3 regions of the Streptomyces sp. NPDC007945 genome follow, and region 1 is predicted to be linked to each of the others. Evidence: riboswitches for the same ligand, from Rfam matches in the RefSeq annotation. Region 1 holds a riboswitch; each other region holds the start of a gene.

Region 1 (6,811 bases):
CAGGTCCAGCAGCCGGGCCGTCTGCCGGTAGATCTCCGCCTCCAGCGTCGTGTACGCGTCCCCGCCGAGGATCTGCACGACGCCGAAGGACGTGAACGTGAAGAGGAAGACCATGAGGGCGGCCGCCGACACCGCCGGCACCAGCGCCGGCAGCGTCACCGACCGCCACGCCGTCCACCGGGACGCGCCGAGCACCCGGGCCGCCTCCTCCTGGCGCGGGTCGAGCTGGGCCCACAGCCCGCCGACGGTCCGGACGACGACCGCGTAGTTGAAGAAGACGTGGGCGAGGAGGATCGCCCACACCGTGGTGTCGAGCCGCAGCCCCCACAGCACGTCGGTGAACCCGCCCCGGCCCACCAGGGCCAGGAACGCCGTGCCGACGAGGACCGTGGGCAGCACGAACGGCACGGTGACGACGGCCCGCAGCACGCCCTTCCCGGGGAAGTCGAAGCGGGCGAAGACGTACGCGCCCGGCAGCGCCACGAGCAGCGTGAGCCCGGTGGAGGCGGCCGCCTGCCAGACGGTGAAGCCCAGCACGTCGAGGATGTCCGAGCGGCCCAGGGTCGCCCCGATCGCCCCGAGGTCCCAGGCGCCGTCGGGCCGCAGCCCGCGCTCGACGATCGACACGACGGGCCAGGCGAAGAAGACCGCGAAGAACGCGACGGGCAGGGCCATCAGCCCCAGCCGCGCCGCGCTCCCCCTCGGGTCGCGGCTCACTTGCGGACGAGCGACGACCACTGCCGGATCCACGCCTCGCGCTGCGCGGCGATCTTCTCCGGCGCCACCGTCTCCGGCTTCTCGATCACCACGCCGTGCTTCGTGAACAGCTCCGGCAGGGCCGCGTCCTTCGCGACCGGGTTCACGAACATCTGGAGCGGCATGTCGTCCTGGAACCTCTTCGAGATCAGGAAGTCGATCAGCGCCTTGCCGCCCTCGGGGTTCTTCGCCCCGTCCAGCAGGCCGGCGAACTCGATCTGCCGGAAGCAGGTGCCGGTGGACACCCCGGTGGGCGCCTCCTTCGGCTGCGGCTCGGCGTACAGCACCTCGACGGGCGGGCTGGAGGCGTAGGAGACGACCAGCGGACGGTCGCCCTTGGCCTCCTTGCCGCCGGCCGAGCCGGAGAACTCCTGGTTGTAGGCGAGCTCCCAGCTGTCGACGGTCTTCACGCCGTTCGCCTTCAGCTTCGACCAGTACTCCTGCCAGCCGGAGTCGCCGTACTTCGCGACCGTGCCGAGGAGGAAGCCGAGGCCCGGGGACGAACGCTCCGGGTTCTCGACCACGAGCAGGTCCTTGTACTCCGGCTTCACCAGGTCGTCGAAGGACTGCGGCGGCGCCAGCTTCTTGTCCGCGAAGTACTTCTTGTCGTAGTTCACGCAGATGTCGCCGGTGTCGATCGGCGTGACCCGCTTGTCGAGCTTGAAGGTGTCCGGGATCCGTTCGGCGCCCTTCGCCTCGTACGGCACGAAGATGCCGTTGTCGACGGCGCGGGACAGCAGGGTGTTGTCGACGCCGAAGAAGACGTCGCCCTGCGGGGAGCCCTTGGTGAGGATCTCCTTGTTGACGGCCTCGCCCGCGTCACCGGCCTTCAGCACCTTCACGGTGAAGCCGGACCGCTTCGTGAACTCGGCCAGCACCTCCTTGGAGGCGTTGAAGGAGTCGTGGCTGACGAGCGTCACGGTCTTCGGCGCGGGCTCCCCGCTCTTCCCCGCGGCGTCGCGGGCGGACTCGGTGGAGCAGGCGGCCAGGCCCGTGACGCCGAGCGCCGCGGCCAGCGCCGCGACGGCGGCCTTCTTGGTGTGCATGTGTGGTCCTCCTGGGTGGGACCAGGAAGAGACGCGGCCCTGCCCGCGACCGGGGACCGGACGCGGGCAGGGCGCAACAGCTCGAGGTACGACCGAACTTCCTACCCAGAATGACCTGGGCGAGGTTCAGAGGGTCTGCGGTCTACGGTTACCGCACTCTCAGCGCTGTGGCGCTCCCCTGTCGGAATATGCAGGTGTGTTCGAGCACAGGGTACAAGGTCAGCGCTCGGACGCGGCGAGCTGTCCACAGGCGCCGTCGATCTCCTGGCCACGGGTGTCCCGGACGGTCACCGGCACGCCGTGCCGGGCGATGGCCTCGACGAAGGCCTTCTCGTCCTCCGGCCGGGAGGCGGTCCACTTCGAGCCCGGCGTCGGGTTCAGCGGGATCAGGTTGACGTGCACCCGCTTGCCCTTGAGCAGCTTGCCCAGCAGGTCACCGCGCCACGCCTGGTCGTTGATGTCCCGGATGAGGGCGTACTCGATGGAGACCCGGCGGCCGGACTTCTCGGCGTACTCCCACGCCGCGTCCAGTACCTCCCGCACCTTCCAGCGGGTGTTCACCGGCACCAGCGTGTCCCGCAGCTCGTCGTCGGGGGCGTGCAGCGAGACCGCGAGGCGGCACTTGAAGCCCTCGTCGGCGAAGCGCAGCATGGCCGGCACCAGGCCCACGGTCGACACGGTGATGCCGCGCTGCGACAGGCCGAGGCCGTCGGGCTCGGGGTCGGTCAGCCGGCGGATCGCGCCGACGACCCGCTTGTAGTTGGCGAGCGGCTCGCCCATTCCCATGAAGACGATGTTCGACAGTCGCGCGGGACCGCCGGGCACCTCGCCGTCGCGCAGCGCGCGCATGCCGTCGACGATCTGGTGCACGATCTCGGCGGTCGACAGGTTCCGGTCGAGACCGGCCTGCCCGGTCGCGCAGAACGGGCAGTTCATGCCGCAGCCGGCCTGCGAGGAGATGCACATCGTCACCCGGTCCGGGTAGCGCATCAGCACCGACTCCACGAGCGTGCCGTCGTGCAGCCGCCACAGGGTCTTGCGGGTGGTGTCGTCGTCGCACGAGATGTGCCGCACCACCGACATCAGGTCGGGCAGCAGCTCCCCGGCCAGCTTCTCCCGCGAGGCGGCCGGGATGTCGGTCCACTCGGCGGGGTCGTGCGCGTACCGCGCGAAGTAGTGCGTCGACAGCTGCTTGGCGCGGAAGGGCTTCTCGCCGATCGCGGCGACGGCCTCCTTCCGCTCGGCGGGCGTGAGGTCGGCGAGGTGCCGCGGCGGCTTCTTGGCTCCGCGCGGGGCGACGAATGTGAGTTCTCCGGGCAGCGGACGGGCCACGACGGCGTCTCTCCTCAAACAGGAACGAGGTCGGACGTCCCGCGTCGGCGGGGAGTGCGGCAGGGCGATGCCGGGCGACCTCACTGGACCGTCCCCGCGGTGGCGAGGACGACGAAGGGCCCGGACCACAGGTCCGAGCCCTTCCAGAGTACCCGCTGTCCGTCAACCCGTTCCGACGAAGAGCGCGAGCAGCAACCACACCACCGGCGCCGTCGGCAGCAGCGAGTCCAGCCGGTCCATGCTGTGTCCACGTGCGGCTCCGCCGCGAGGCGCCGTGCCCGGGCGGCAGACCCTGACGAACAGGACCCACCACCCGACCGGTCAACCCGTCCCGACGAACAACGCCAGCAGCAGCCACACCACCGGCGCCGTCGGCAGCAGCGAGTCCAGCCGGTCCATGATGCCGCCGTGCCCGGGGAGCAGCGTCCCCATGTCCTTGATGCCGAGGTCCCGCTTGATCATCGACTCGCCGAGGTCGCCGAGCGTCGCGCTCGCCGCGACCGCGAGGCCGAGGAGCAGGCCCTGCCACCAGGTGCCGTCGTCGATGAGGAACTGCATGCACAGCGCGCCGGCCGCCATCGCGAAGGCCACCGCGCCGAAGAGTCCCTCGCGGGTCTTGCCGGGGCTGATCCGCGGCGCCAGCTTGTGCTTGCCGAAGCGCCAGCCCACCGCGTACGCCCCGGTGTCGCTGACCACGGTGAGCAGCAGGAAGGTCAGTACCCGCCACGGTCCGTCGTCGGCGGTCAGCAGCATCGCCACGAAGGTCGCCAGGAACGGCACGTAGAACGCGGCGAAGACGCCCGCCGTGACGTCCTTCAGGTACCCCTCGGGGGGTTCCGTCATCCGCCAGACGAGCACCGCGAGCGCCGTGAGGGCCATCGCGACCCAGGCGCCCTCGGGGCCCCGCACGTACCCGGCGACGACCATCGCGGCGCCGCCGACCGCGAGCGGCACCAGCGGCGCCTTGATCGCCTTGCGCTCCTGGAGCCGCGAGGTCAGCTCCCAGAGCCCCACGACCACGGCCACCGCGATGACGCCCACGAAGGCCGGCTTCCAGATGAACAGCGAGGCGATGATGACCGCCCCGAGACCGACGCCGACCCCTATGGCCGCGCCCAGGTCCCGGCCCGCGCTCTTCTTCTGCCGGGGCCCGGGGGCCGCCGACGGCGGAGGAGGCGGGACGGGGCTGGGCATGGGCTCCTGCGGGTGCTCGTGCGGGGTCTCGTCACGGAACAGGGGACCGCCCGGGTGGGCGGCCCCCCGTCCGTGTCCGTCCTGGAAACCGCCGGCGGGTACGTCGGGCACGATGGGCATGGGGCGAGTCTGCGCCGCCCGGTGCCGATCGTGGGCGGGACCCGCCGGGGCAGGCCCCTGGTCGGGTCCGCCGAGACCTGAACCGGCCGCCGGCGCCCCCCAGGATGAGTCGTTCATCAGACCTCGAGGAGCTCGGCTTCCTTGTGCTTCAGCAGCTCGTCCACCTGCGCCACGTACTTCGCGGTGGTGTCGTCGAGCTCCTTCTCCGCACGGCGGCCCTCGTCCTCGCCGACCTCGCCGTCCTTGACGAGCTTGTCGATGGTCTCCTTGGCCTTGCGGCGCACGGAGCGGATCGAGATCTTGGAGTCCTCGGCCTTGCCCTTGGCGACCTTGATGTAGTCGCGGCGGCGCTCCTCGGTCAGCTCCGGGAAGACCACCCGGATGATGTTGCCGTCGTTGCTCGGGTTGACGCCGAGGTCCGAGTCGCGGATGGCCTGCTCGATGTTGCGCAGCGCGCTCTTGTCGAACGGGGTCACCACGGCCATGCGCGGCTCCGGCACCGAGAACGACGCCAGCTGGTTGATAGGGGTGACGGCCCCGTAGTAGTCGGCCACGATCTTGTTGAACATCGCCGGGTGCGCACGGCCGGTGCGGATCGCGGCGAAGTCCTCCTTGGCGACCACGACCGCCTTCTCCATCTTCTCCTCGGCCTCGAGGAGGGTCTCTTCGATCACCACATGCTCCTGCGTGTCGTCGCGTTGTGTCGGTTGAGGGCGGGCCTGGGTCAGGCCCGGGTGCCCTGGTCGCTCACGAGTGTGCCGATCTTCTCACCCGTGACGGCGCGCGCGATATTGCCTGCGGCGAGCAGTTCGAAGACGAGGATCGGGAGCTTGTTGTCGCGGCACAGGGTGATGGCGGTGGCGTCGGCGACCTTGAGGTCGCGGGTGATGACCTCGCTGTACTCCAGGGCGTCGAACTTGACCGCGGCGGGGTTGGTCCTGGGGTCGGAGTCGTAGACGCCGTCCACGCCGTTCTTGCCCATGAGGAGGGCCTCGGCGTCGATCTCCAGGGCCCGCTGGGCGGCGGTCGTGTCGGTGGAGAAGTACGGCATGCCCATGCCGGCGCCGAAGATGACCACGCGGCCCTTCTCCAGGTGGCGCACGGCGCGCAGCGGGATGTACGGCTCCGCGACCTGGCCCATGGTGATGGCGGTCTGGACGCGGGAGTCGATGCCCTCCTTCTCCAGGAAGTCCTGGAGGGCGAGGCAGTTCATCACGGTGCCGAGCATGCCCATGTAGTCGGAGCGGGCGCGGTCCATGCCGCGCTGCTGAAGCTCGGCGCCGCGGAAGAAGTTGCCGCCGCCGATGACGATGGCGATCTGGGCGCCGTCGCGGACCACGGCCGCGATCTCACGCGCGATGGCGTGCACGACGTCGGGGTCGACACCGAGACCGGTACCGCCGGAGAAGGCCTCCCCGGAGAGCTTCAGCATGTAGCGGCCGAGCTTCTTGCCGCTGTTGTCGTCGTGGCCCTGTTCGGCGCCCTGATTCATGGAGATCTCCTCGTACACATACGAAGAAGGCCATTGCCTTGGGTCCTCGTGGGTTTCCCGTACGGCAATGGCCTCCTCGTCACATCTGCGGTCGTCCCGCCCGGGGCGGGACGACTGTCTCAGACCCTACCCGGGTCCGGTGTCCGTCGCGTTCGCGAGGACGGACGGACTCAGATGCCGACCTTGATGCGGGTGAAGCGCTTCAGGGTGACACCGGCCTCGTCCAGGATCTGCTGGACGGACTTCTTGTTGTCCAGGGCGTACGGCTGGCCGAGCAGCGTGGCGTCCTTGAAGAAGCCGTTGACGCGACCCTCGACGATCTTGGCGATCGCGGCCTCGGGCTTGCCCTCGGCGCGGGTGGTCTCCTCGGCGATGCGACGCTCGGACTCGACGACCTCGGCCGGGACGTCCTCACGGGTGAGGTACTTCGGCGCGAAGGCGGCGATGTGCTGCGCGACACCCTTGGCGACCTCGGCGTTCTCCTTGTCGAACTCGACGAGGACACCGATCTGCGGCGGGAGGTCGGGCATGGTGCGGTGCATGTACGCGGAGACGTAACCGTCGGCGTAGGCGGCGAAGCGGTCGAGGACGATCTTCTCGCCGAGGTTGGCGTTGGCCTCGTCCACGAAGGCCTGCACGGTCTTGCCGGCCTCGATCTCGGAGGCGAGCAGGGCCTCGATGTCGGCCGGCTTGGTGGCGGCGACGTGGGCGGCGAGGGCGTCGGCGACGGCGAGGAACTTGTCGCCCTTGGCGACGAAGTCCGTCTCGCACTTCAGCTCGACGAGGACGCCGGAGGTGTTGTCGTCGGCGATGAGGGAGACGACGGCGCCGTTCTCGGCGGAGCGGCCCTCGCGCTTGGCGACACCCTTCT
Region 2 (6,811 bases), on a different contig from region 1:
CGACGGCCCGGTAGACCGTGGCCATCCCGCCGACGGCGATGCGCGCGTCGACGCGGTAGCGGCCGTCGAGCAGCCGCCCGACGAGGGGGTCCTGAAGGGTCGTGTCCACGGCGTCGAGTCTACGAGCCGGTACGGGCCCGGCCCGCCCTCCGGGCCCCGACCGCAGCACGCTTGTGACGTACCCCGCTCGGGGCCGCTTCCGGCGGCGGGCTCAGAAGGCGGGACGCTCCGGGTCCAGCCGGGCCAGGCCCTCCGTCGGCGAGGACGCCTCCGCGAAGCGGCGGCGGGGGATGCGGCCCGCGCGGTGCGCGAGGCGGCCCGCCTCGACCGCGTGCCGCATCGCCGAGGCCATCAGGACCGGCTCCTGGGCCCGGGTCACCGCCGAGGCGAGCATCACCGCCGCGCACCCCAGCTCCATCGCGAGCGCCGCGTCCGAGGCGGTGCCCGCGCCGGCGTCGAGGATCACCGGCACCCCGGCCCGCTCCACGATCAGCTCGAAGTTGTGCGGGTTGCGGATGCCGAGGCCGGAGCCGATGGGGGAGCCCAGCGGCATGATCGCCGCGCAGCCCACGTCCTCCAGCTTCCGGGCCAGGACCGGGTCGTCGTTGGTGTAGGGGAGGACGGTGAAGCCGTCGTCCACCAGGGTCTCGGCGGCGTCGAGGAGCTCGACCCCGTCGGGGAGGAGGGTCCGCTCGTCGGCGACGACCTCCAGCTTGATCCAGTCCGTGCCGAGGGCCTCCCGGGCCAGCCGGGCCGTGAGGACGGCCTCGCCGGCCGTGTAGCAGCCGGCCGTGTTCGGCAGGACGCGGATGCCGAGCCGGTCCAGGACGGAGAGGACCGAGCCCTGCACCGTGGGGTCGAGGCGGCGCATGGCGACCGTGGTGAGCTCGGTGCCGCTCGCCACCAGGGACCGTTCGAGGACGTCCAGGCTGGGGGCGCCGCCGGTGCCCATGATGAGCCGGGAGGAGAACTCCGTGCCGCCGAGGGTGAACACGTCGTCGGACATCGCGCTCAGCCCCCCTGCACCGCGGTGAGGACCTCGACCCGGTCGCCGTCGGCGAGCAGCGTCGCCGCCCACTCGCCGCGCGGCACGACCGTCTCGTTGACGGCGGCGGCCACCCCGGACGGGGCGGTGGTGAGGCCGGTGACCAGGGCCTCCAGGGAGACGGGGGCGGCGAGCACGCGCGGCTCGCCGTTCACGGACACGTTCATGCGGGCTGCTCCTGACGTGCGGAGAGAGCGGTGGGGAAGCGGCGGGGCGAGAAGGGGCGCGCCTCGTCGGGCAGGACGCCGGTGGTGAGCACCTCCGCCATGACGTCGCCGGTGACGGGGGTGAGGAGGATCCCGTTGCGGTAGTGCCCGGTGGCCAGGTCGAGGCCGGGCAGGGCGGTCGGGCCGAGCATCGGGGCGTTGTCGGGGGAGCCGGGGCGCAGCCCGGCGAGGGTCTCGGTGAGCGGCAGCTCGGTGAGGCCCGGGACCAGCTCGTGGGCGTCGCGGAGCAGCTCGTACACCCCGCCGGCGGTGACCGTGGTGTCCCAGCCCAGCTCCTCGCTGGTGGCGCCGACGACCAGCTCGCCGTTCTCGCGCGGCACGAGGTAGACGTGGCTGCCGCGCACCACCGCCCGCACGGTGCGGGAGAGGAACGGGGCGTACGGGGCGGGGATCCGCAGCCGCAGGACCTGGCCCTTCACCGGGCGGACCGGCGGCAGGACCGACGGAGGCACGCCCGCGAGCCGGCCGCTGAGGCTGCCGGCGGCGAGGACGGTCCGGCCGGCGGAGAGCGCCGTGCCGTCGCGCAGCACGACTCCGGTCGCCCGGTCGCCCGCCACCGTGAGCCGCTCGGCGAGCGCCCGGTGGAAGACCACCCCGGCCCGCTCGCAGGCGGTGAGCAGCGCGGCGGCCAGCCGGCGCGGGTCGACCTGGTGGTCGCCGTCCACCCGGAGCCCGCCGCGCACGCCGGGCGCCAGCATGGGTTCGAGGCGCCGGCACTCCCGGCCGCTGAGCCACTCGGAGGCGAGTCCGCAGCGGGTCTGGAGGGCGTGCAGTTCGCGCAGGTGGGCGCGGTCGTCGGCGTCGAGGGCGACGGCGAGGGTGCCGCAGGCGCGGTAACCGACGTCGAGGCCGGTGGCCTCCTCCAGCTCGGCCGTGAAGGCCGGGTAGCGCGCGGCGGAGGCGAGGTTGAGCCCGAGGAGGGTCTCCTCGCCGTAGTGCAGTTCGGTGACGGCGGCGAGCATGCCGGCCGCGACCCGCGCGGCGCCGCCGCCGGGTTCGGGGTCGACGACCGCGACGGTCAGGCCGCGCAGGGCCGCCCGCCAGGCCGTGACGAGGCCGATGACGCCGCCGCCGACCACGAGGACGTCGGCGACCTGACGGTCTTCTGTTCCTACGGAAGGACGCATGGGCGTTCCCGCCCCTCCCTTCGCCGGCATGACCCGGATCAGGTTCGTACGGTCGGAGGCCGGTCAGCCTCCCTCTCAGCCCGGTGCGTCCGGGCTCCCGCGAGTGGTGTGTGCCCGCCACCCTAGCCTCCGCCGGCGGAGCTCCACAGGGGGCCTCCTGCCTGACGGGTCGTCAGATGCGTATGGTGGACGGGTGAGCGAGCAGAAGCAGACCCAGCGGCACGTGGTGATCGTCGGCGCCGGCATGGCGGGCGTGCAGACCGCCGTCGCCCTGCGCGAGCAGGGCTTCCGGGGCCCCGTCACCCTCATCGGCGCCGAACCCCACCAGCCCTACGACCGGCCCCCGCTCTCCAAGGCGGTCCTCCTCGGAAAGGCCGAGCACTCCGCTTTTGACATCGACTTCGCCTCCCTCGGCGTCGACCTCCGCCTCGGCGTCGCCGTCACCGGGCTGCGCCCCGCCGACCGGGCACTCGACACCGAGGCGGGTCCCGTCGCGTACGACGCCCTCGTCCTCGCCACCGGCGCCCACCCGCTCACCCTCCCCGGCGCCGAGGGCGTCCCCGGCGTCCACCTGCTGCGCACCCTCGACGACGCCGTCCGCCTCGGCCCCGTCCTGGCCGGCGGCGGCTCCGTCGTGGTGGTCGGCGCCGGCTGGATCGGCGCCGAGTTCGCCACCGCCGCCCGCGAGGCCGGCTGCGCCGTCACCGTCGTCGAGGCCGCACCCCTCCCGCTCGCCGGCGCCCTGCCCGACGAGGTCACCACCGCCATGGCCGGCTGGTACGCCGAGAGCGGCGCCGAACTCCTCACGCACGCGCGCGTGGCCGCCGTCCGCCCCGGCGCCGTCGTCCTCGCCGACGGCCGCGAACTCCCCGCCGACGCCGTCGTCGTCGGCATCGGCGCCCGCCCCGCCACCGACTGGCTCGCGGGCTCCGGCATCGCCCTCGACCCCAGCGGCGCCGTCACCGCCGACGAGCGGCTGCGCACCTCCCTGCCCGACGTGTACGCGGTCGGCGACTGCGCCTCCTTCCCCTCCGCCCGCTACGGGGAGCGGCTCCTCGTCCACCACTGGGACAACGCCCTCCAGGGCCCCCGCACGGTCGCCGCCGACCTCACCGGAGCCGACGCCGCCGCCCCGGAGCCGTACGACCCCGTCCCGTACTTCTGGTCCGAGCAGTTCGGCCGCTTCGTCCAGTACGCCGGCCACCACGCCGGCGCCGACACCCTCGTCCGGCGCGGGGACGCGTCCGGCGGCTCCTGGGCGGTGCTCTGGCTGCGCGCTGGGGTGCCGGTCGCCCTGCTCGCCGTCGGCCGCCCGCGCGACCTCGCCCAGGGGCGCAAGCTCATCGAGGCCGGCACCCCCGTCGACCCCGAGCGGGCCGCCGATCCCACCGTGCCGCTGAAGTCCGCCGTCCGGTGACAACCCGGACGGCGGCGGCCGGGGCGGGCCCGACTACCGACTGTCGGTCCCGGATGGCAGGCTTGTCCCGTGACCGAGATTGACGCAAACATCGATGCTCTCGTCCCCGCATGGCTCCACCTCCCCGACATCGCGGAGATGCTCGGCGTCCCGGTGACGCGGGTGCGGCAGCTGGTGAACGAGGGCCAGCTGATCGCCGTGCGCCGCGGCGAGAACAACGCGCTCCAGGTGCCCGCCGCCTTCATCCAGGACGACAAGGTCGTCAAGGGCCTCGCCGGCACCCTGACGCTCCTGCGGGACGACGGCTTCTCCGACGCGGAGATGCTGGAGTGGCTCTTCACCCCCGACCCGACCCTGCCCGGCACCCCCGCGCAGGCCCTCGGCGAGAATCGCGGTACGGAGGTGAAGCGCCGCGCCCAGGCGCTCGCCGTCTGACCCGCCGGAGACCGGGGCGCCGAGTCCGTGACTCCGGCGCCCGGGGCCCCGGCGTGGGAGCGCCGGGTCCGAGACACCCCGGAGCCCGGGACACCGGCCTCCGGACACCGAACCACCACCGCCGGTGCCGCGGCCCCCGCGCCGCGGCACCGGCACCACCCGACGGGGGGAACCACCATGCCCACGCCTCGTGAGCGGCTCGCCGACGCCCGGCTCTACCTGTGCACCGACGCCCGGAAGCGCCAGGGCGACCTGCCCGCCTTCCTCGACGCCGTGCTCTCCTCCGGCGTCGACATCGTGCAGCTCCGCGACAAGGGCATGGAGGCCGGCGAGGAGCTGGAGCACCTCGCCGTCCTCGCCGAGGCCTGCCGCCGCCACGGCAAGCTCCTCGCCGTGAACGACCGGGCCGACGTCGCCCACGCCATCGGCTCCGACGTCCTCCACCTCGGCCAGGGCGACCTGCCCGTCCCCGCCGCCCGCGCCATCCTCGGCGACGAGGTCCTGATCGGCCGCTCCTGCCACGCCGAGTCCGAGGTCGCCGCGGCCGCCGCCGAACCCGGCGTCGACTACTTCTGCACCGGCCCCTGCTGGCCCACCCCCACCAAGCCCGGGCGGTACGCCCCCGGCCTCGACCTGGTGCGGTACGCCGCGGGGCTCGCCCAGGACCGCCCCTGGTTCGCCATCGGCGGCATCGACGAGACCAACCTCGACCAGGTCCTCGACGCCGGCGCCCGGCGCATCGTCGTGGTCCGCGCGCTCACCGAGGCCGAGGACCCGGCCGCGGCCGCCGCCTCCCTCGCCAAGCGCGTCCGGGAGCGGGCCGACGCCTGACGCGGACGGCCCGCCGCGGCGGCCCCCGCACCGCTGTCCGAAAAGGTGTCCACTCCTCGGACGCGGGGTACGCGCCCCGCTGGACCCCGTCTAACCTGCCGGTATGGCCCTTGGAACCGCTTCCGTCCGTTCGGACCGCGCCCGTACGGTCCGCGAGATCCTCGCCGCCGGGACGTCGTACTCCTTCGAGTTCTACGCTCCCCGGACGGCCAAGGGCGAGCAGGTCCTCTGGAACGCCATGCGCCGCGTCGAGGCCGTCGGCCCCAGCTTCGTCTCCGTGACCTACGGCGCCGGCGGCTCCACCCGCGGCGGCACCGTCAAGGCCACCCAGAAGATCGCCTCGGACACCACCCTCACCCCGGTCGCGCACCTCACCGCCGTCGACCACTCCGTCGCCGAACTGCGCAACGTCCTCGGGCAGTACGCCGACGCCGGCATCCGCAACATGCTGGCGCTGCGCGGCGACCCGCCCGGCGACCCGCTGGGCGACTGGGTCGAGCACCCCGAGGGCGTCCGGTACGCGGCCGACCTGGTCCGGCTCATCAAGGAGTCCGGCGACTTCTGCGTCGGCGTCGCCGCCTTCCCCGAGATGCACCCCCGGTCCACGGACTGGGACACCGACATCCGCCACTTCGTCGACAAGTGCCGGGCCGGCGCCGACTACGCCGTCACCCAGATGTTCTTCGACCCCGAGAACTACCTGCGGCTCCGCGACAGCGTCGAGAAGGCCGGCTGCGAGACCCCGATCATCCCCGAGGTCATGCCCGTCGTGAACGTGAAGACGCTCGACCGGCTGCCCCAGCTCAGCAACGCCTCCTTCCCCGCGGACGTGAAAGAACGCATCCTCGCGGTCAAGGACGACCCCGCCGCTGTACGCTCCATCGGTATCGAGTTCGCGACGGAGTTCTGCGCGCGCCTGCTGGCCGAGGGTGTCCCCGGACTGCACTTCATCACGCTCAACAGCTCCACCGCGACGCTCGAGATCTACGAGAATCTCGGACTGCACCAGCAGTCCTGACCGGTCGTACCCGCCCCGACCCGCGGCGGAGGCCGTAGAGAGGGGCGGCGGGGCATGGGGTGGACGGTCCTCTACATCGCGTTCGGCCTGGTGGCGCTCTGGCTGCTCGGCGAGGTGCTCCTGCAGTACAAGGCGCGGCTGCGCTGGCGGGTCCTCGCCTTCAGCGGCTTCCTCGGCGTCGTCGCCGGCGTGCTGCTGCCCTCCGTGGCGGTCATCATCGCCGGCGCGGTCGCCTTCGCCGTCGGCCAGACCTTCGTGACCCTCTCGTTCCGCCGCGGCTTCTCCACGGGCTGGGCGATCGGCGGCACCCCCGGCGCCAGCCGCCGCCGCAAGGCGGGCCGGGCCCCCGAGGCCGGCCCCACCCTGGAGGTCACGGCCCTCTCCTATGACGAGCCCGACGCGGCCCCCGCCCACGCCCCCGACGCGGAGGCACCCCTCGCGGGCGAGGCCCCCGTCCACGCACCGCAGCCGCTGCCCGAGGACACCGGCCAGTACGGCGTCTACGAGCAGCAGCCGGCCGGCCACGCCCAGCCCGGGTACGACACCACCGGCTACGGCTACGACACCTACGCCACCGGCTACGGGCAGCAGCCCGCCTACGACTACGGCACCGCGGGCGCCCCGCAGCAGTACGCCGCCTACTCCGACCCGTACATCGGCCCCGCCACCGACGGCCAGCAGTACACCCAGTACTACGGCGACCCCTACGCC
Region 3 (6,811 bases), on a different contig from region 1:
CCAGTCGAACTGCGATACGAGACCCGGGATCCCTACGCGGTGCGGATGACCTTCCACCTCCCCGGTGACGCGCCTGTGACCTGGGCCTTCGGCAGAGAGCTGCTGCTCGACGGGATCAACCGCCCGAGCGGCGACGGCGACGTCCACATCGCCCCGACCGAACCCGAGGGCCTGTCGGACGTCTCCATCCGGCTCCAGGTGGGCGGCGACCGCGCCCTCTTCCGCGCCAGCGCCCCGCCGCTGGTCGCCTTCCTCGACCGCACGGACAAGCTGGTGCCGCTCGGTCAGGAACAGGCGCTGGGCGACTTCGAGGACAGCCTGGAGGCCGCGCTCGGCAAGATCCTCGCCGAGGAGAGCGCCGGCCCCGCCTGACGCCGGCCCGACCCGTACGCCCGACGTCGGCACCCCTCCCGTACCGCCGGCGCCGGGGCCCCTCCCGTACGACCGCCGCGGGCGCCCCGCTCCGTACGGCCGCCGACGCGGTCCGCGCGTACGGCCGCCGCGCGCGCGTCACTTCGCGCGGCGCCGCCGTCCGCCGCCACCCGCGGCCCGGCCACCCGCCTCCGCCGCCGAGGGACGGTCGGCCGAGACCACGAGCGCCGCGAGTGCCGTCGTGACCGGAACCGAGGCGACCAGACCGATCGAGCCGACCAGCGTCCGGACGATCTCCTCCGCCACCAGCTCGCTGTTGGCCACCGTCCCCATGCTGCTCTGCGCGATGGTGAAGAGCAGGAGCAGCGGGAGCGCGGCACCGGCGTAGGCCAGGACCAGCGTGTTGACCACCGAGGCGATGTGGTCGCGGCCGATCCGGATCCCGGCCCGGTACAGGGCGCGCGGACCCATGCCGGGATCGGCCTGGTGCAGCTCCCAGACGGCCGAGGTCTGGGTCACGGTGACGTCGTCCAGGACACCGAGCGAACCGATGATCACCCCGGCCAGCAGCAGGCCGGACATGTCGATCTCCGGGTAGAGACCGTGGATCAGCCCGGTGTAGTCGTCGGTGTTGCCGCTGAGCGAGGCCCAGCCGATGAAGAAGGAGCCGAGCAGGCCGATCAGCAGCAGGGAGATCAGCGTGCCCAGGACCGCGACCGAGGTCCGGGCCGACAGGCCGTGGCACATGTAGAGCGCGAGCAGCATGATCGCGCTCGACCCGACCACCGCCACGATCAGCGGGTTCGACCCCTCCAGGATCGCGGGCAGGATGAAGAGGGTGAGCACCAGGAAGCTCACCGCGAGGGCGATCAGCGCCATCACGCCCCGCATCCGGCCGACGAGCACGACCGCGAGCGCGAAGATGCCCGCGAGGACCGCCATCGGCACCTTCCGGTTCACGTCCGTCACCGAGTACTGGAGGTCCTTCGGGGCGTCGGGGGCGTAGGCGACCACCACGCCCTGGCCCTCGTCCAGTTGGCGCGGGGCGTCCGGCTGCACGATCTCGGTGAACCGCCGCCCCTGGTCCGGGCCGCTGGTGACCTCGATCGTCGCCTTCTCGCACTGCCCCTGCTGCGCGTTGACCGCCTCGCGGCCCTGCGGCGTGGAGGTGTCGCCGGTGGGCGGCACCTGTGCCGCGTTCACGTCCTTGCAGTCCACCCGCTCGACCGCCACGACCTTGCCCTGCTCGGTCTGCCGGTCGAAGCCGACGCCGGTCCGCTCGTGCGCCGGCGTACCGCCGGGCCACAGCACCGCGAGGCCGACGACGACGGCGGTGGCGAAGGGGATGAGGACCGCCGCGATGACTCTTCGCAGATGGCGCGAGACGGGCGCGGCGGGTCCGTGGCTGTGGCTGTGCCCGTGGCCGGAACCGTGGTCAGGACCGTGCTGGCCGAAACCATGCCCGTGCTCGTGGCCGTGCGGATCGGGGGACTGCTGGGGGGAAGTCACCGCCCGATCATCGCAAGAACGGCGGGGGCCCACTGTTCAGCACGCCCGGGAGGGCGCTAGCCTCGTGACACCTTTGCACACGCGGGAGCTCGGAGCACCGGGCTGAGAGGGCGCTGATCACCGTACGCACACGTACGGGAGGAGGCTGCGCCGACCGCCGAACCTGTTACCGGGTAATGCCGGCGTAGGGAGATTCGGTCACATGACCCTTCAGGATGCACGCACGCCTGCCTCCAGCCAGGACGAGCGCACGCCGGGCTGGCACAAGGGATACGTCGAGGGCTCCCGCCCCGACCTCCGGGTGCCGGTCCGCCGGGTGCACCTCACCAACGGCAAGGACGTGACGCTCTACGACACGTCCGGTCCGTACACCGACCCGGCCGTCGACACCGACGTGCGCCGGGGCCTCCTCCCGCTCCGCGAGAACTGGATCATCGCGCGCGGCGACACGGAGGAGTACGCGGGCCGTCCGGTCCGCCCCGAGGACGACGGCATCAAGCACACCTCGCCGCGCGGCGGCGGGCTCAAGAACCTCGACGCCGTCTTCCCCGGCCGTCCGAGGCTGCCCCGCCGGGGCCGCGACGGGCAGGCCGTGACCCAGCTCGCGTACGCCCGCCGGGGCGAGATCACCCCGGAGATGGAGTACGTGGCGATCCGGGAGAACGTCTCGCCCGAGGTCGTCCGCGAGGAGATCGCGGCGGGCCGCGCCGTGCTGCCGGCCAACGTCAACCACCCGGAGATCGAGCCGATGATCATCGGCAAGCGGTTCCTGGTGAAGGTCAACGCCAACATCGGCAACTCGGCCGTCACCTCCTCCATCGAGGAGGAGGTCGAGAAGATGACCTGGGCGACCCGCTGGGGCGCCGACACGGTCATGGACCTGTCCACCGGCCGCAACATCCACACCACCCGCGAGTGGGTGCTGCGCAACTCCCCCGTGCCGATCGGCACCGTGCCGCTCTACCAGGCCCTGGAGAAGGTCGACGGCAAGGCCGAGGAGCTGACCTGGGAGATCTACAAGGACACGGTCATCGAGCAGGCCGAGCAGGGCGTGGACTACATGACCGTGCACGCCGGCGTACTCCTGCCGTACGTGCCGCTCACCGCGCGCCGCAAGACCGGCATCGTCTCGCGCGGCGGTTCGATCATGGCCGCCTGGTGCCTCGCGCACCACAAGGAGAACTTCCTCTACACGCACTTCGAGGAGCTCTGCGAGATCCTCGCGGCGTACGACGTCACCTACTCGCTCGGTGACGGGCTGCGCCCCGGCTCGATCGCGGACGCCAACGACGACGCCCAGTTCGCGGAGCTGCGGACGCTCGGCGAGCTGAACACGATCGCCAAGCGGCACCACGTGCAGACGATGATCGAGGGCCCGGGCCACGTCCCGATGCACAAGATCAAGGAGAACATCGACCTTCAGCAGGAGATCTGCGAGGAGGCGCCGTTCTACACGCTCGGCCCGCTGACCACGGACGTCGCGCCCGCCTACGACCACATCACCTCGGGCATCGGCGCGGCCATGATCGCCTGGTGGGGCACCGCGATGCTCTGCTACGTCACGCCCAAGGAGCACCTGGGCCTGCCGAACCGCGACGACGTGAAGACCGGTGTCATCACGTACAAGATCGCGGCGCACGCGGCGGACCTGGCCAAGGGGCACCCGGGCGCGCAGGAGTGGGACGACGCGCTCTCCGACGCCCGCTTCGAGTTCCGCTGGGAGGACCAGTTCAACCTGGCCCTCGACCCCGACACCGCCCGTGAGTTCCACGACGAGACGCTGCCGGCGGAGCCCGCGAAGACCGCCCACTTCTGCTCGATGTGCGGTCCGAAGTTCTGCTCGATGAAGATCTCCCAGGACATCCGCCGCGAGCACGGCGGGGACCTGAAGAAGGAGGAGATCGAGGCCGGCATGGCCGAGAAGTCGGCGGAGTTCGCCGCCTCCGGCAACCGCGTCTACCTGCCGATGGCGGAGTAGCGGTCGCCGGTACCGGACCCGCCCCGGCCCGCGGTCCACGGGGGGATCGCGGGCCGGAGCGCGTCAGGCGGGCGGTGGTGCCGGGTCCCGGTCGGGGTCGGCCGCCGTGGCCGCGAGGGCGGCCTGGAGGAAGGGGATGACGCCGCGCTCCAGGAGGGCGTGGCGCCAGGCGGCGCGGGCCCGGGCGAGTTCGTCGTCGGGGGCGCCGGTCTCGGCCGGGCTGTTGCGGAGCGCGGTCAGGAGGAGTCCGGCGCCCGCGCAGAGCAGCCCGGCGGCGGCGAGGGCGCCGAAGACCAGTCCTGCGGTGAGCAGCGTGGTGCCGAGGGCGGCGTCCGGGGCGAGCCAGTGGACCACGGCGCCGACCAGCAGGAAGATCGCGGCGGCGGTGCCGGCGAGGACCGGGACGAGAACCGTGAGGACCGCGACGGCCCCCGGGGACTCGTCGGGGGCGGGGCTCCGGGGCACGTTGGAGGCGGCCCGACCCGCTTCGCGGACCTGGGTGAAGTGCTCGTACTCGCTCGCCGCCGCGGCGGTGATGAGCGCTGTCGCGTTCAGCGCCATCGCGCGGAGCTGACCGGCGGTCAGCCGGGTGCCCGCGCCGACGAGTTCCGGCCGTTCCGGAGCGGTGCGCAGTGCGTCGTCGAGGACCCGCTCGTACTCGGCACGGTCCTCGGTCAGCAGGTGCGGAGCCACGTTCATGTGCATCCCCCGATGCTCGACGGGCCGGGACCGGCCGTGGAGAACGGCGGTCCGGGCGGAAGCGGAGGAGAGCCTGCCTAACTGGGGAGACCGATGGTAGGGCCGTGACCGTGCGCACTGACAGGGGGTTTCCGGAATTCGCCCCCTCCGGATGCCCGGAGCGCGGGTCAGTCCGCCAGCGGGAGCTGGACCACCAGCAGCTTTCCGGCCATGGTGACGCCGCCGTCCATGGCGATGGCGAGGCCGTCGGCGTAGACGTGCGGGCCGTCGACGACCGGGCGGGAGTCCTCCTCGCCGTCCTCCGTGCCGACCTGGCCGAGAAGGTACGGGATCGGGCTGTGGCCGTGCACGACCCGGGAACCGCCGTAGGTGCCGAGCAGCTCCTGGACGGCCTGCGGGCCGCCGTCGTCGCGGAAGGCGAAGCGCTTGGTGAACTTCCGGAAGAGGTCCCAGACCTCGTCGGCGTCGTTGCGCGTGAGGATCTCGTGGACGGTGTCGTTGACGTCCTCGATCGTCCCGCCATAGTCGAGGTACGCGGTGGTGTCCGAGTGCAGCAGGAGGTGGTCGTCCTCGCGGACGACGGCGTCGAGCCGGGACATCCACTGGAGGTGGACGTCCTGGAGGCGGTCCATGTCGTGCTTCTGTCCGCCGTTGAGCAGCCAGGCGGCCTGGAAGGTGGCGGTGCCGGCCCCGGAGTTGACGGGGGTGTCGCCGAAGCGCTTGGCGCCGATGAGGAGCAGCTCGTGGTTGCCCATGAGCGCCTTGCAGTAGCCGCCGGCGGCGGCGGCCTCGGCGGAGAGCCGCATGACGAGGTCGATGACGCCGATGCCGTCGGGTCCGCGGTCGGTGAAGTCGCCGAGGAACCAGAGCCGGGCGTTGCCCGCGGCCCAGCCGCCGTTCTCGTCGACGAGGCCCTGGGCGCGGAGGGCGGCGAGGAGTTCGTCGAGGTAGCCGTGGACGTCGCCGACGACGTAGAGCGGCCCGGGGCCGTCGCCGGTGGGCGCGGGCGCGGGAGCGGCGGCCGGGGCGACGGGGACCTGGAGCGTGTCGCCGCGCTGGATGACCGGGAGGTCGCGCTCGGTGGGCGTGTAGCCGTCCGGGAAGTCGTCGGGGAAGCCGCCCGCACCGGGGTGGGCGGTGGCGGCGACGGGCGCGGCTGCCACGGGCGCGGCGCCGAAGGGATGCGCGGCCAGGGGGTGGGCGGCGCCGGCGGGCGCGGCCGGGGCCTCGGGGTACGCGGCGGGCTCGGGGGTCTCGGCGTACGCGGCGGGCTCCGGGCGTGCCGGGGCTTCGGGGTACGCGGTCGGCTCGGGGCGTGCGGGGGCCTCGGCGTACGCGGGCTCGGGGCGCGCCGGAGCCTCGGCGTACGGGGGCTCGGTGTGGCCCGGTTCGGGGCGTGCCGGGGGCTCCGGGAACGCGACCGGCTCGGCGTACGCGGCCGGGCGGGTGCCCAGGTGGAGCGTGGGGTCGGCGGGCGGCGCCGGAGGCTCGCCCGCGTGGCCCTGCACGGGCACCCGGGCGTACGGGGGTACGCGGAAGTCACGCAATGTCGCCGTGCGTTCCACGGGATCCTGCCCGGCCCCCTGAGTCATCGACCCCTCCACCACCGTCGCGATGCCCTGCACATCGCGGACCGGCCTGGTCGGGGGGTCCGCGGTGTCGTGCGCCCATCATAGGAATGAGGGTCCGCCTGTGTGACGCACCAGGGGTGGTGAATCCGGGTTCGCTCCGGGTTCACCGGTTGTTTCGCCCGAATTGAGAAGGTCCAGTCCAGGGTCGGGTCCGGTGGGGTGCCCGGTTTCGCCGTCGCCGCCCTCGGGCAGGGACGGGACGGCGCTCGTTCTCGGGGTCGTACCGGCCCGTGCCGGGACGGGCCCGCTTCGTGGTGCGCGCTCGCCCCCGGGGTGGTCCTCGGATCGCGATCGGTGCTGCTCGAACCCGCTCGGTCGTGCCCGGTGGATGCCCGGTCGGGTCCCGCTGGGGTCGTACTCGTCCTGCTCGGGTCGTTCGTCCGGCCGCTCTTTCGGCGCGGCCGGAGTTCGGAGGGTGCGTCGGTCGTCCGGGCCCTGCGGCCCGTCAGTCCTTCGCGGGTGAGCGCGGCGGGCTCACCGTCGTCCGCGGCGACCGGCGCTGCGAGGAGGTGCGGACGATCAGCTCGGTCGGTATCACCTGTTCGAGGGGACCGTCGCCCTCGATCCCCTCGATGGCGTCGATGAGGAGCTGGACGACGGCGGTGCCGATGCGCCGCGGTTT

Evidence for each region. Region 1 has a riboswitch for thiamine pyrophosphate ahead of ACFZCF_RS05770 (thiamine ABC transporter substrate-binding protein). Riboswitches for the same ligand answer to the same signal wherever they lie in the genome.
Region 2: linked by a shared signal. The riboswitch ahead of thiO (glycine oxidase ThiO) and the one ahead of ACFZCF_RS05770 (thiamine ABC transporter substrate-binding protein) in region 1 are both predicted to bind thiamine pyrophosphate.
Region 3: linked by a shared signal. The riboswitch ahead of thiC (phosphomethylpyrimidine synthase ThiC) and the one ahead of ACFZCF_RS05770 (thiamine ABC transporter substrate-binding protein) in region 1 are both predicted to bind thiamine pyrophosphate.

The regions. Positions count from the first base shown of each region.
Region 1 is NZ_JBIBJV010000002.1:102,430-109,240, forward strand. Features, by position in the region: gene ACFZCF_RS05765 (ABC transporter permease subunit) at 1-675, opposite strand, end outside; gene ACFZCF_RS05770 (thiamine ABC transporter substrate-binding protein) at 714-1,802, opposite strand; TPP riboswitch at 1,883-1,992, opposite strand; gene rlmN (23S rRNA (adenine(2503)-C(2))-methyltransferase RlmN) at 2,022-3,134, opposite strand; gene ACFZCF_RS05780 (phosphatidate cytidylyltransferase) at 3,456-4,565, opposite strand; gene frr (ribosome recycling factor) at 4,565-5,122, opposite strand; gene pyrH (UMP kinase) at 5,173-5,940, opposite strand; gene tsf (translation elongation factor Ts) at 6,111-6,811, opposite strand, start outside.
Region 2 is NZ_JBIBJV010000001.1:309,264-316,074, reverse strand. Features, by position in the region: gene pknB (Stk1 family PASTA domain-containing Ser/Thr kinase) at 1-109, opposite strand, end outside; gene ACFZCF_RS01445 (thiazole synthase) at 212-1,006, opposite strand; gene thiS (sulfur carrier protein ThiS) at 1,012-1,212, opposite strand; gene thiO (glycine oxidase ThiO) at 1,209-2,399, opposite strand; TPP riboswitch at 2,397-2,510, opposite strand; gene ACFZCF_RS01430 (NAD(P)/FAD-dependent oxidoreductase) at 2,593-3,816, shown strand; gene ACFZCF_RS01425 (Rv2175c family DNA-binding protein) at 3,886-4,251, shown strand; gene thiE (thiamine phosphate synthase) at 4,429-5,082, shown strand; gene metF (methylenetetrahydrofolate reductase [NAD(P)H]) at 5,186-6,100, shown strand; gene ACFZCF_RS01410 (hypothetical protein) at 6,155-6,811, shown strand, end outside.
Region 3 is NZ_JBIBJV010000003.1:200,099-206,909, reverse strand. Features, by position in the region: gene ACFZCF_RS11680 (SsgA family sporulation/cell division regulator) at 1-372, shown strand, start outside; gene ACFZCF_RS11675 (YibE/F family protein) at 511-1,881, opposite strand; TPP riboswitch at 1,953-2,089, shown strand; gene thiC (phosphomethylpyrimidine synthase ThiC) at 2,084-3,859, shown strand; gene ACFZCF_RS11665 (hypothetical protein) at 3,923-4,564, opposite strand; gene ACFZCF_RS11660 (metallophosphoesterase) at 4,726-6,150, opposite strand; gene ACFZCF_RS11655 (LacI family DNA-binding transcriptional regulator) at 6,635-6,811, opposite strand, start outside.